3 regions of the Helcobacillus massiliensis genome follow, and region 1 is predicted to be linked to each of the others. Evidence: predicted binding sites of a transcription regulator. Region 1 holds the regulator's gene; each other region holds the start of a gene.
The links. The regulator HrcA, encoded in region 1, represses chaperone genes, less so after heat shock. The targets are predictions, from matches to a motif close to TTNGCACTCGNNNNNNNCGAGTGCNAA.
Positions count from the first base shown of each region.

Region 2: groL (chaperonin GroEL) is a predicted target of HrcA. The motif match lies at 3,030-3,056, and genes of this name have one in related genera.
Region 3: groES (co-chaperone GroES) is a predicted target of HrcA. The motif match lies at 3,136-3,162, and genes of this name have one in related genera.

Region 1 covers NZ_CP136959.1:1,188,659-1,193,161, forward strand. Annotated here, with positions in the region: gene dnaJ (molecular chaperone DnaJ) at 1-925, opposite strand, end outside; gene hrcA (heat-inducible transcriptional repressor HrcA) at 989-2,005, opposite strand; gene R3I40_RS05535 (DUF3097 domain-containing protein) at 2,185-3,075, shown strand; gene R3I40_RS05540 (hypothetical protein) at 3,094-3,588, shown strand; gene hemW (radical SAM family heme chaperone HemW) at 3,640-4,503, opposite strand, start outside.
Region 2 covers NZ_CP136959.1:1,851,895-1,856,397, forward strand. Annotated here, with positions in the region: gene pdxR (MocR-like pyridoxine biosynthesis transcription factor PdxR) at 1-806, shown strand, start outside; gene R3I40_RS11590 (hypothetical protein) at 791-886, opposite strand; gene groL (chaperonin GroEL) at 1,206-2,843, opposite strand; gene R3I40_RS08600 (hypothetical protein) at 3,247-4,503, shown strand, end outside.
Region 3 covers NZ_CP136959.1:1,772,436-1,776,938, forward strand. Annotated here, with positions in the region: gene betT (choline BCCT transporter BetT) at 1-759, opposite strand, end outside; gene groL (chaperonin GroEL) at 1,097-2,686, opposite strand; gene groES (co-chaperone GroES) at 2,695-2,991, opposite strand; gene R3I40_RS08250 (hypothetical protein) at 3,424-3,618, shown strand; gene R3I40_RS08255 (metallophosphoesterase family protein) at 3,806-4,503, opposite strand, start outside.

The sequences.
Region 1 (4,503 bases):
CGTCGAGGGTGATGATCTCACCGGGCTGCGTGCCCGGGCGGATCTGCACCTCCTTGTCGCCGTCGAACGTGGGCAGGGTGATGGTGGTGCCGAGGGCAGCCGCCACCATGGACACGGTGATGCGGGCGATGAGGTTCGTGCCGTCGCGGTGGAAGGTGTCGTGATCCTCGATGGCGATCTCCACGAACAGGTCGCCGGAGGGGCCGGCGGCCTCGCCGACTTCGCCTTCGCCGCGCAGCTGGATGCGGGTGCCGTTCTCCAGGCCCGACGGGATCGTCACCGTGATGGTGCGCTTCTGCTGGACCCGGCCGTGGCCGGAGCACTCCGTGCAGGGGTTCTCGATGACGTCGCCGTGGCCGTGGCACACGGAGCACGGAGCCATCTGCACCATCTGGCCGAGCAGCGACTGGGTGACGCGCTGCACGTGGCCGGTGCCGGAGCAGGTGGAGCAGCGGCTGGGACTGGTCCCGGGTTCGCAGCAGGAGCCGCTGCAGCGGGTGCAGGCCACCGCGGTGCGGAAGTCGACCTCGGCTTCGGAGCCGAACACGATGTCGTCGAGGGAGACCGCCACGCGGCGCAGGATGTCGTTGCCGCGGCGCTGACGCGGGATCGGGCCCTGGGCGCGGCCCTGGCCGCCGGTGAACATGTCGAAGATGTCGGAGAAGTCGAACGAGGCTCCACCGCCGCCGAAGCCACCGAAGCCGCCGAAGCCGCCGGTTCCACCGCCCATGTCGTACATGCGGCGCTTCTCCGGGTTGGACAGCGTCTCGTACGCCTGGGACACCTTCTTCATCTGATCCGCGGCGTCCTCACTGGGATTCACATCCGGGTGGAGCTTGCGCGCCGCCTTGCGGTAGGCGCGCTTGATGTCCTCCGCGGATGCGTCGCGGGAGACGCCGAGCAGTTCGTAGAAGTCCTCGTTCACTGATTCCTGTCCTGTCGATTCTGTGCAGTGTGATGGTCGGGGGCGTCCGGTGCCGGGGCCGGATCAGCGCAGGAAGCGCGAAATGTAGGCGGCGACGGCGGAGACGGACGAAATGCCGGTGACGTAGTCCATGCGGCTGGGGCCGAGGATTGCGATGCGGCTGGGGGCGTCGTTCTGCCCGAGGCCGCTGTAGGCGGTGCCCACGAGCGCCGCCCGGGACAGCGCCTCATTGGAGAGCTCCTCACCGATGAGCACATCCACGTGGCCGGGGCTGGCGCGCATCGCGGACAGCAGCCGCAGCAGCACCAGGTTCTCCTCCAGCACATCCAGCATCGGCTCCACGTCCGCGGCCTGCTGGGCGGCCCGAGCGAGGTTCGCGGTGCCGGCCATGACGACCCTCTCCTCGCGGCGTTCGTCCAGCAGCTCCGTCAGGGAGGCGATGACCTCCCGGGCGGAGTCCTGCTCGCTCGGGTGGAGGGAGGCGATGAGGTCGTCGAAGGAGGAGGGGGTGTCCAGGACGGAGCGGCCGATGCAGACGCGGTTGATGCGTTCGCGCAGCGCCATGTACTCCTCGGCGCTCGCCGGGTGCTCCAGGGTGATGGTCTGCTGGTCCACGCGGCCGGCGTCGGTGATGAGCACGACGGTCAGCAGGGTGTCGGCCACCTTCACCAGTTCCACGTGCCGCACGTGCGCCTGCCGGATCGCGGGGTACTGCACCACAGCGACCTGCTGGGTGAGCTGGGCGAGGAGGCGGACCGTGCGGGTGAGGAGGTCGTCGAGGTCGTGGGCGCCGTCGAAGAACGCGCGGATGGCGCGCTTCTCCGGGGCGGACAGCGGCTTCACCTGCGCCACGTGGTCCACGAACACGCGGTAGCCCTTGTCGGTGGGGATGCGGCCCGCAGACGTGTGCGGCTGCGTGATGAGGCCCTCATCCTCCAGCACGGACATGTCGTTGCGGACGGTGGCGGCGGAGACGCCGAGCTCGTGCCGTTCGAGGAGGGACTTGGAACCGACGGGTTCGCGGGTGGCGACGAAGTCCTCGACGATGGCGCCGAGGATGTGCAGTTTGCGGTCGTCCACTGCGTCCCTCCTGGTCTGGTCCTGCCTGCGATCCGTTTAGCACTGTGCGTGCGCGAGTGCCAGCCTATCGGGCAGGGCCGCGCCTCCCCAAGGCCCCCTGCTCCCCTGTGAGCGAACAGGCCCGGGCGCGGGGCGCGCCGCACTGAGGGGTCGGCCCGGTGCTTTGCTACGGTCACCGCATGACCTTCGACCGCTACGGATCCGACATCCTCGCCGGCACCGCACAGCCGCACCGGCCGCGTCGCCCCGCCTCCGCCCCTGTGCCCGCCGAGCGCGGCCTCGTGGTCGAGGACGCCTCCACCGGCTGGGTGGGTGCGATCACGCGCGTGGAGAAGACCGCCGGCGCTCATGTGGTCGAGCTGGAGGACCGGCACGGCCGGCTGCGCTCCTTCACCCTCGGCCCCGGGTTCCTCATCGACGGTCGGCCCGTCACGCTGACGCCGCCCCAGCGCCGCGCCCAGACCCCGTCGGCCCCCGGCGGCTCCGGGCAGCGTCTGCGCAGCGCCTCCGGCTCCGTGTACGTGAAGGGCGCGAAGGCGCGGGTGGCGCGCGGGTCCCGCATCTGGGTGGAGGGCCGGCATGACGCCGAGCTGGTGCAGAAGGTGTGGGGGCATGACCTGCGGATCGAGGGTGTGGTCGTGGAGATGCTGGACGGCGCCGACAACCTCGCCGAGCGGGTGCGGGCGTTCGGCCCGGGTCCCGGGCAGAAGCTCGGGATCCTGGTGGACCACCTCGTCGCCGGGTCGAAGGAGACGCGGATCGCCGAGGAGGTGATGCGCCTGCCCGGTGCGCGGGAGCACGTGCTGATCCTCGGCCACCCGTACGTGGACGTCTGGCAGGCGGTGAAGCCGGAGCGGGTGGGCCTGCGCGAATGGCCGCATGTTCCCAAGGGCACGGACATCAAGCAGGGGTCGCTGGCGGCTCTCGGCTGGCCGCATGCCACGAAGGAGGACGTGGGGCTCGGCTGGCAGCGGATCCTGCAGCAGGTGCGGTCCTACGCGGATGTGGAGCCGACTCTGAGCGGCCGGATCGAAGAACTGATCGATTGGGTGACCGCAGAAGGCGACTGACCGCTTAGCATGGTCAGTATGCACAGATCTCACACGGGGCTGATCACTGCCCTGGGCATCCTCACCACCGTCGTCTTCGCCGCCCTCGGCGCCTGGGACATCCTCGCGCTCAACCCGACCCGGATCGTCCCGGGCATGCCCCTGGATCAGATCTACTCCCGGATCAATGCGGAGCCCGCGGCGGGCAGCATGACCATCAACGTCACGTTCGTGGGGGCGTTCGTGGCGATCTCTGTGCTCGCCACGATCATCTGGTCGCTGACGGCCGCGAAGCGCAACCACCCGCCGATGCTGCGAGTCATCGGGTTCCTCGCGGTCATCGCCGCGAGCGGCGCCCTGTTCCTCATCGCATCCCTGCCGATGATCGGGGACCTGTCCATCGCATTCCTCGCGACCGCGGCCGGGCTGTCCACTCTCGGCATCACGCTGCTGGTCATCGCCGGGGTGTGCCTGCTCGCAGCCGGCATCACCTTCGCGGTCCTCGGCCGCGGGTTCATCTCCATCTGGCACTGAACCGGACGGTCTCCGCGCCACATCGCCGCCGCGCTGCGGGGGCCGACGGGGTCAGGAGACGATGTCGCGGACGACTCCGTCGGCCAGCAGGCGGCCCTCGTCGGTGACGCGCAGAACGCCCGCCTCCCGCGCGGCCGCATCGAGCGTGCCGAGCCGGATGTGCTTGTCGATCTGTTCACGGGCGTGGTCCGTGCCGAGCAGGTCGAGGGAGTCCATGGCGAGGCCGTCAGCGAGGCGCAGCTCCAGCATCAGCCGCTCCACCTCCCGGTCCTCCCGGCCGACGGTCTCCGACCCCTGCACCGGCAGTGAGGCGTCGGCGAGCATCGCCGCGTAGCGGGAGGGATGCTTGACGTTCCAGGAGCGCAGGCCGTTGCGGTGGCGGTGGGCGCCGGGGCCGATCCCCCACCAGTCGGCGCCGCGCCAATAGGCGATGTTGTGCTCGCAGCGGGTGTCGCGGGAGCGGGAGAAGTTCGACACTTCGTACCAGGAGAACCCGTCGGCCTCCAGGCGGTCCGCAATCAGTTCGTAGGCGTCCGCCATGAAGTCCGGGTCCGGGGTCTCGAGCTCCCCGCGGCGCAGCTGCCGCGCCATCTTCGTGTTCCCCTCCACGATCAGCGAATACGCGCTGACATGGTCGGGGCTCATCGCGGTGATCGCGTCAACCGTGGCGGCGACGTCCTCGATCCGCTCCCCCGGCGTCCCGTAGATCATGTCGAGGGACACCTGCAGACCCGCGTCGCGCGCCCACTGGACCGCCTGCGGCACTCGTTCCGGGTCGTGTGTGCGGTCCAGGGTGCGCAGAACGCTCGGCACCGCGGACTGCATCCCGAACGACATGCGGGTGACGCCGGCGTCGGCGAGACGGGCGATGGAGGCGCGGCTCACCGAGTCCGGGTTCGCCTCCGTGGTCACCTC
Region 2 (4,503 bases), 660 kb from region 1:
GCGTGGATGCGCTGCCCACCGGGGCCGCCGCGCCCGACGCCGTCATCGTCACCCCCAGCCACCAGTACCCGCTCGGCGGTTCCCTCAGCCTCGACCGCCGCCTCGCCCTCCTCGAGTGGGCGCGCAACGAGGACGCCCTCATCATTGAGGACGACTTCAACTCCGAGCTGCGCTACACCGGCGCACCGCTGCCGCCGCTGTCCGCGATCGACCCGCATGGCCGCACCGTCCTGCTCGGCACGTTCTCGCGGCTGCTCAGCCCGGACCTCGCGGTCGGCTTCGTGCGGCCCACGGGTGCTGCACTTCTCGCCGAGCTGCGCGATGTCCGCGAGGTGCTGGGCATGCGCGTCTCGGCGACGACGCAGCACGCGGTGGCGCATCTGCTGGCGGATGGGACGGTGCGCCGGCACACCCGGACGGAGCGGCTGCGGCTGGGCCGACGGCGGGAGGCACTGCTCGCTGCGATGCTCGACGTTCCGGGGGTGCGGGTGCTGCCGATGCACGGCGGCAGCGACGCGGTGATCCGGTTCGACACCGCCGGCAGCCACCGCGGCCGCGCCGGCGCCGACCCGGAGGCGCGGGCGGTGGCGGCGTGCGCCGACGCGGGCATCACGGTGGGGCGCCTGTCGGCGGCGTGGGGCGCCGAGTCGCAGGCGGCACCCGTCGACCCCTCCCCAGCCGCTGCTGTGGGCGGCGTGGGCGGTGCGGGGATCGTTCTCGGGCTCGCCCGGCCGGCCGACGGGGCCTTCAGCGCGATGCTGCCGCGGCTCGCGTCAGCACTGGCGACCGTTCACCACACCCGATGACAGTGAAAAGGGGCGGTGAGGCTGACCGCGACCGCCCCGAGCAGGACCGGCCCGGCCGGCAGCTCCATGAGCTTCTTCATCGCGCCGTCCATGCCACCGGCGCTATCCGCAGACCAATCGCTCTCGAGGCGGGCGGGCGCGCGGGGAGGGTGGGCGCGCGGGGAGGGTGCGCGCTCGACGGGGCGGCGCGGCCGTCGGCGTATAGAAGCAGCCTGTTCGGTATAGCGGCCTGGTGTGCCGCTATACGCCGATGCTCGCCCAAACGAAACCGCCCGGCCCACCCCGTAAAGGGGCAGAACCGGGCGGTTCCCGTGGCTCAGTCGGCCGGCACGAGCCGCGAGGCGAACGCCGAGGCGAGCGCCGACCGGTCGGGCTGAGCGGTGAGTGACCCCGAGGGGATCACATCATGCCGCCCATGCCTCCCATGCCGTCCATGCCGCCGGCGGCAGCGGCCGGATCGACCTTCTCCGGCTTGTCCGCGACCACGGCTTCGGTGGTGAGGAACAGGCCGGCGATGGAGGCGGCGTTCTGCAGAGCGGAACGGGTCACCTTCACCGGGTCGAGAACGCCTGCAGCGATGAGGTTCTCGTACTCGCCGGTTGCAGCGTTCAGGCCCTCGCCCACGGGCAGGCCCTTGACCTTCTCCGCCACAACGCCGCCCTCGAGGCCGGCGTTGACGGCGATCTGCTTCAGCGGTGCCTCAACACCGACCTGGACGATCTTCGCGCCGGTCGCCTCGTCGCCCTGGAGGTCCAGGGTCTCGAAGGCTTCCTTGCCGGCCTGCAGAAGGGCCACGCCGCCACCGGCGACGATGCCCTCTTCGACAGCGGCCTTGGCGTTGCGCACGGCGTCCTCGATGCGGTGCTTGCGCTCGTTGAGCTCCACCTCGGTGGCTGCGCCCGCCTTGATGACGGCGACGCCGCCGGCGAGCTTCGCGAGGCGCTCCTGCAGCTTCTCGCGGTCGTAGTCCGAGTCGGAGTTCTCGATCTCAGCCCGGATCTGGTTGACGCGACCGGAGATCTGGTCGGCGTCGCCGGCGCCCTCAACGATGGTGGTCTCGTCCTTGGTGACGACAACCTTGCGGGCACGACCGAGGGAGTCGAGGTCCGCACCCTCGAGGGTGAGGCCGACCTCCTCGGAGATGACGGTGCCGCCGGTGAGGGTGGCCATGTCCTGCAGCATCGCCTTGCGGCGATCGCCGAAGCCCGGTGCCTTCACAGCGACGGACTTGAACACGCCGCGCAGCTTGTTCACCACGAGGGCCGGGAGGGCTTCGCCGTCCACGTCCTCAGCGATGATCAGCAGCGGCTTGCCGGACTGGATGACCTTGTCCAGGATCGGCAGCAGGTCCTTCATGTTGGAGACCTTGCCGGAGGTGAGCAGGATGTACGGGTCCTCCAGGACCGCCTCCTGACGCTCGGCGTCGGTCACGAAGTAGGGCGAGATGAAGCCCTTGTCGAAGCGCATGCCCTCGGTGAGCTCGAGCTCCAGACCGGTGGTGTTGGAGTCCTCAACGGTGATGACGCCTTCCTTGCCGACCTTGTCGAGCGCTTCGGCGATGAGCTCGCCGATGGCCGGGTCAGCAGCGGAGATGGCGGCGGTGTTGGAGATCTGCTCCTTGGACTCGATCTCCACGGCCTGGCCCACGAGCTTCTCGGTGACCGCGGTGACGGCCTTGTCGATGCCGCGCTTCAGAGCGATCGGGTTGGCGCCGGCGGCCACGTTGCGCAGGCCCTCGCGGACGAGTGCCTGGGCGAGGACGGTGGCGGTGGTGGTGCCGTCACCGGCGACGTCGTCGGTCTTCTTCGCGACTTCCTTGACGAGCTCCGCGCCGATCTTCTCGTACGGATCCTCGAGTTCGATTTCCTTCGCGATGGACACGCCGTCGTTCGTGATGGTCGGGGCGCCCCAGGACTTCTCCAGGACGACGTTGCGTCCCTTCGGGCCCAGGGTGACCTTCACGGCGTCTGCGAGCTGGTTCATGCCCGACTCGAGACCGCGGCGAGCTTCCTCGTCAAAGGCGATGAGCTTTGCCATGTGGAAATTCTCCCGTGTTCTGTTCTGGTTCCGGAGCGATGCCCGCGACGGACGATGGCGCCCGGGGCGTTCTGGTCACGCTCGGGCGGCATCTCACCGCTGCCGGATCTCCTGCCGACGGGTGCAGCGCCCCCGGTTCCACCCGGCGGATCCTGTCACTCGTTCGGCATGAGTGCCAGGCCATCATAAGCACTCGCACGCTGAGAGTGCTAATGCTTCCCGGGGGCCTCCTCTGCGCTGTCAGCGGACACGCCGATCCGCGGGGCGCGCACGGGCCGACGGGGCGCCAGCGCAGGGCTGCGTGCGGCACCCGTCGGACTTCTCCCCACCGTCCCAACGCGACACGGCGGGGTGATCAGTGGCACCCTGAGAGGGCACACTTCCGAGCCACTGAGGAGCGCCCATGTCGCAGCCCGGTTTCCGTCGGCCGCCCATCACCCGTCGGCCTGCCGCTGCGCTGACCGCCGCCCTCGTCCTGGCGACCGCCTCCGCGCTGCCCGCCGCTGCCGCGCCGACCACGGCGCCCCGCTCCGCCTCTGCGCCCAGCGCACCGGCTGCACGCTCCGCGAAGGACGCACCCGCCGCGGACGACCGCGGGTATGAGGCCGACGGCTCCCCCATCTCCGGTGGGTCCTCGTTCGCCGGCGCGCCCTCGGTCGAGCCCGGCCGGTACCTCGACTCCTTCACCGCCGGGAAGGACCAGGGCTGGGGCACCATGAAGGAGACGAAGCACTACCGGGTCACGCTGAAGAAGGGTGAGCGCCTCATTGTGACCGGCGCGCTCGTGCCGACCCCCAGCCCGAAGGCGACGCCGACGACCTCGGACAGTGTGAAGTCCACGATCGAACTGACCGACGGGCACGGCAACGACTGCGCGAAGTGGACGAGCAACGGGTTCAGCTTCCCCAACATCGCGGATGCACCCCAGCGCGCCACTGCTGTCTCGACCGTTGCCGGCACCGGTGAGGACGGTGAGTGCGAACCCGGTGAGTTCGTCGCGAAGGTGACGCGCGAAGGCAACCTCAAGCAGTCCGAGACGATGCCGATGGAGCTGGTGTTCGCCGTCGAGGCACCCGCGCCGAGCCCGATGCCGCCCGAACCGGAGTGGGACGACGAGCCGGCCGTTCCCGCACCCACGGCCGGGTCCGCGAAGGACGACGTCACAGCGCTGGGCCGCTCCCGCAACAGCGCCCCGATCCTGAAGCCCGGCTCCTACGTGATCGAACTGCGGCCCGGTGAGACACGGATCGCCGGCGTGGACGTGAACGAGGGGCAGCGCCTGTCCTGGTCGATCTCGCCGCTTGACGCCGGCGAGGTCGAGGGAACGTGGAAACAGGCCGAGGTGATGATCCTGAATCCGCTCGGTCAGGAGGTGTACGACCCGGACGAGAACGCGTCCACCACGGTCAACCTCGATTCCAGCACCGGCGACTACCTGGGCAGCGCGATGCCCACCCCGGTCACGCTCGGCAACCAGAGGACGGATGCGGACAAGGAGCAGGCCTCGAACTGGTTGGGCGGCACCCACACCCTGCAGCTCAGCACGAAGGCCGACGCGTCGGACGAACCGGACACGACGAAGCCGCGCCGCGTGGTCCTCACCCTCGCGGTGGACGGCACCGCCGGTGAGAACGCGGACGTGGACTACGGGAAGACCCGC
Region 3 (4,503 bases), 580 kb from region 1:
GATGTCGATGACGTCGCCGGCGACACCGCGGATGCGCTTGCCGAACAGGGGGTAGAGGGCCGCGCGGATGGACAGGGGCATGCCCCAGCGGTACGCGAAGTACCCCATGGCCATGCCGAGCAGGGAGTACATGGACCAGCCGACGATGCCGTAGTGGAACATCGTCCACACCACGGCTTCGCGCAGCGCCTCCAGCGAGCGGGGCGCCTCGTTGACGGGCTCGACGTACTGCGTGATGGGGCCGGTCACCGAGTAGAAGAGCATGTCGATGCCGACACCGGCGGCGAACAGCATCGCCACCCAGGTGAAGAGCTTGTACTCGGGGCGGGAGTGGTCGGGCCCGATGCGGACCGAGCCCTCCTTCGACACGGCCACCTTGATCACGAAGCCGATGACGACGGTGACGGTGAGGACGTAGAACCAGCCGACGTTCTCCGCGATCCAGTCGACGATCGCCGCCATGGTGTTCTGCGCGTTGTCCGGCAGGAAGATCGCCCACAGGCTGAACGCCAGGATCACGGCGGAGGACACCCCGAACACGAGGCGGTTCAGGCGGGGACCGGACTCGGCGAGGTCGGTGGGGCCGCGGTGCTGCAGCTCCTCCTGGTCGCGGGGCGGGCGCTCGGCGTCCCGGCGGGCGAGGCGGGCCTCGCGCTCGGGGTTCCGACGGGTGCCGCCGTAGGACTCACGCTCGATGACGTGGGGGTCGTTCTCGGGCGGCACCGCAGCGTCGTGGTCCTCGGGATCTGTGCTTCTCATTCGACTCCTGACTTCAGCGCCGCGAGGAGGGGCCGCAGCGCAATCGGTCACTGCTGGCGCGCGGGTGCGCAGCCGTCTCAGGTCGGGCGCCCGTGCGCCTTCCGGGACGGCGGCGCAGTGGTGGGGCGCGGTGGTGAGTCGGTGGGCGCACTGAAGCGCGGACCGGCTCCCACGGTCAGCAGTGAGGGGGTTGGTTTACTGGGGGCGGCGCGTCGTCGCTGCTCGCCCGATGACTGACCCAGGCTACAGAAGGACCGAACCCCCGGCATCTTCTGCCGGGGGTTCGGATAGGGGTCTCACACGAGCGCCTCAGGCGCCTGTGCAGCGGGGGCGGAGATCAGTCCTCGTCCTCGTCCTCGCGCTTGTCGACCACGAGGGTCTCGGTGGTGAGCACGAGACCGGCGATGGAGGCCGCATTGCGCAGGGCGTTGCGGGTCACCTTCACCGGGTCGATGATGCCGGCTGCCGCCAGATCCTCGTACTCTTCGGTGGCGGCGTTCAGGCCGGTGCCGATCGGCGCCTGCTTGACCTTCTCCACCACGACGTAGCCTTCGAGGCCGGCGTTCTCGGCGATCCAGCGCAGCGGCTCCACAACGGCCTTGGCGACAGCGCGCACGCCGACTGCTTCATCGCCTTCGAGGCCGAGGTCGTCCTCGAGCACGGTGGCTGCCTGCACGATGGCGGAGCCGCCGCCGGAGACGATGCCCTCTTCGATCGCTGCGCGGGTGGCCGCAACAGCATCCTCGATGCGCATCTTCTTCTCTTTGAGCTCCACCTCGGTGTGAGCGCCGACCTTGATGACGGACACGCCGCCGGACAGCTTCGCGAGGCGCTCCTGCAGCTTCTCGCGGTCCCAGTCGGAGTCGGTGTTCTGGATCTCCGACTTGATCTGGGCGACGCGGTCGGCCACGGCCTCGTCATCGCCGGCGCCGCCGACGATGGTGGTGGCGTCCTTGGTGATGACGACGCGCGAGGCGGTGCCGAGATCAGCCAGGGTGGCGGTCTTCAGGTCCAGACCGAGGTCCGGGGTGATGACCTGCGCACCGGTGAGGGTGGCGATGTCCTGCATCATGGCCTTGCGGCGGTCGCCGAAGGCCGGGGCCTTCACGGCGGCGCCCTTGAAGGAGCCGCGCAGCTTGGAGACCACGAGGGTGGCGAGGGCTTCGCCCTCGACGTCCTCGGAGATGATGAACAGCGGCTTGCCGGTCTCGACGACCTTCTCCAGCAGCGGCAGGAGGTCCTGCACGTTGGAGATCTTGCCCTGGTTGATCAGGACGTAGGCGTCCTCGAGGACGACTTCCTGGCGGTCCGCATCGGTGACGAAGTGCGGGGAGATGAAGCCCTTGTCGAACTGCATGCCCTCGGTGAAGTCCAGCTCCAGCGCCGTGGTGGAGGACTCCTCCACGGTGATGACGCCGTCCTTGCCGACCTTCTCGAACGCTTCGGCGAGCAGCTCGCCGATCTCGCGGTCCTGGGAGGACACGGCGGCCACGCTCGCGATCTGGTCCTTCGAGGAGATCTCGATGGCGTTCTCAGCGAGGCGGTCGGAGAGCGCCTGGACGGCCTTCTCCATGCCGCGCTTGAGGCCGGCCGGGGCAGCGCCGGAGGCCACGTTGCGCAGGCCCTCGTGGACGAGCGCCTGGGCGAGGACCGTTGCGGTGGTGGTGCCGTCACCGGCGACGTCGTTGGTCTTGGTGGCGACCTCCTTGGCGAGCTGAGCGCCGAGATCCTCGAACGGGTCCTCGAGCTCCACCTCGCGGGCGATGGTCACGCCGTCGTTGGTGATGGTGGGGGCGCCCCACTTCTTGTCGAGGACGACGTTGCGGCCCTTGGGGCCGAGGGTCACCTTGACGGTGTCGGCGAGGCGGTCGACGCCGCGCTCGAGCGCGCGGCGTGCGTCCTCGTCGTAGATGATGTCTTTAGCCATGGATGGAATCAGCCTTCGATGATTGCGAGGATGTCACGCTGGCTCAGAACGAGGTACTCCTCGGAGCCGTACTTGAGCTCGGTGCCGCCGTACTTGGAGAACACGACCTTGTCGCCGAGCTTGACGTCCATGGGGACGCGCTGGCCCTTGTCGTCGAAGCGGCCCTCGCCGACGGCGACGACCTCGCCCTCCTGGGGCTTCTCCTTCGCGGTGTCCGGAATGATCAGGCCCGATGCAGTGACCTGCTCGGCTTCGAGCGGCTTGACGACGACACGGTCCTCGAGGGGCTTAATGGAGACCGACATGCGACCTCTCTCCTTTGACTCTTGATGATCAGAGATCAGCGGATCCATCGGTGGGGCGGTCGTCGTCGCGGTGCCGACCGGCCCGAATCCACTGGCTGGCACTCTCCGGCGGAGACTGCCAATGCGGTCAGCCTAGTGGCGGCATTGGCACTCATGCAACACGAGTGCCAACTGCGCCCGCACCCGTTCGCCAACGGTGAACCGACTGCCCCTGCGAGATGCTCAGCACTCCCGACCTGCGCTCCGGCAGGGCCCGAATGGGGACCCTGGTCCCACCCGGGGAGACTCGTTTCATAGAGCTGCGCCACAGACGGGGATCACAGGGTTCTGCGGCTCACAATTCGCTTGGGGCGGGCGACTCGGCCTCTTTAGAATGGAGTCACAAGCTTTGGCAGAGGCCGATGGGGAATCGGCGAGGAAGGGGCATTCGTTATGCAGAACGCAGCAGCATCCACCAAGTCCGCTCGCTGGACCGAGCGCTTCTTCGGCAACCTGAGCCGCAAGATGGTCGGCCAGGACGTGGAGCGCGGCAGCGTGGTCCCCGGTTCGCGCCACAACTCGAACGTCGCGGCCATCGCCCACAGCCACACCGCACAGGGCGTCACCGCTCTCGGCATCGGTCGCTGAGCCGCCCTCCCCGTCAGTACGCTGCAGCGCCACCTGGTTGACCCAGGTGGCGTTCTTCATGCCCGAAGCCCGGCCGAACGAATCCGCCGCACCGACTATTCGCCGCAGAGATTCTTCCCATTCATCATTCATTCATCTGAGTGAACAGATCTTCGCTGCGGGAATGCGAACCGTGTGGTTCGGGAATTCACTTCCGGCCCGCTGCTTCCACGATCCGGGTGATCGTGTCGGCATCGAACGAGTAGACCGGCTCGGTCACCTCGCCGGTGTCCCCTGCGTTCGGCCAGTGGAACGACTGAATGCGGCACCCGTCGGCCCCAACATCCACGAGGCTGGCGCCGCTGAGGCCGAGCGCGACCTCCTTCTCCCCCGCCTCGCCGGCGAGCGCGGCCGACGGATCCGTGACGTTGACGATGCCCGGCGCCACGTGCACCGGCACGCTCCCCAGCCGGCCGCTGGTCGCGGCGTGCAGATGGCCGGAGAGGATCAGGTCCACGCGGCCCTCCAGCAGCTCGCGCAGCTCGTCCAGGCCGTCGAGGCTGAGCGCCTGGAACAGTCGGGAGGTGACGGGGAAGGGCGGGTGGTGCAGCACGGCGATGGTCGGCCCGTCGACGCTCTCGGTGAGGATCGCTGCGACCTCCTCCCGCTGCTCGGCGCCCACGTGGCCGTATCCCGCGCGCGGAACTGAGGTGTCCAGAGTGATGATGCGGCCGTCGCCGACCCGTTGGCAGCGCACCGTGGGCAGCCCCGTCGCGGCATTCCAGCCCGCGGGCACATCGTGGTTGCCCATCGCGATGGTGTGCTCGGCGCCGTGGGCGCGGGCGAAGTCGCCGATCACGCGCTCGAGGTGGCGGTAGGAGTCCTCGGAGCCGTCATCGGAGGCAT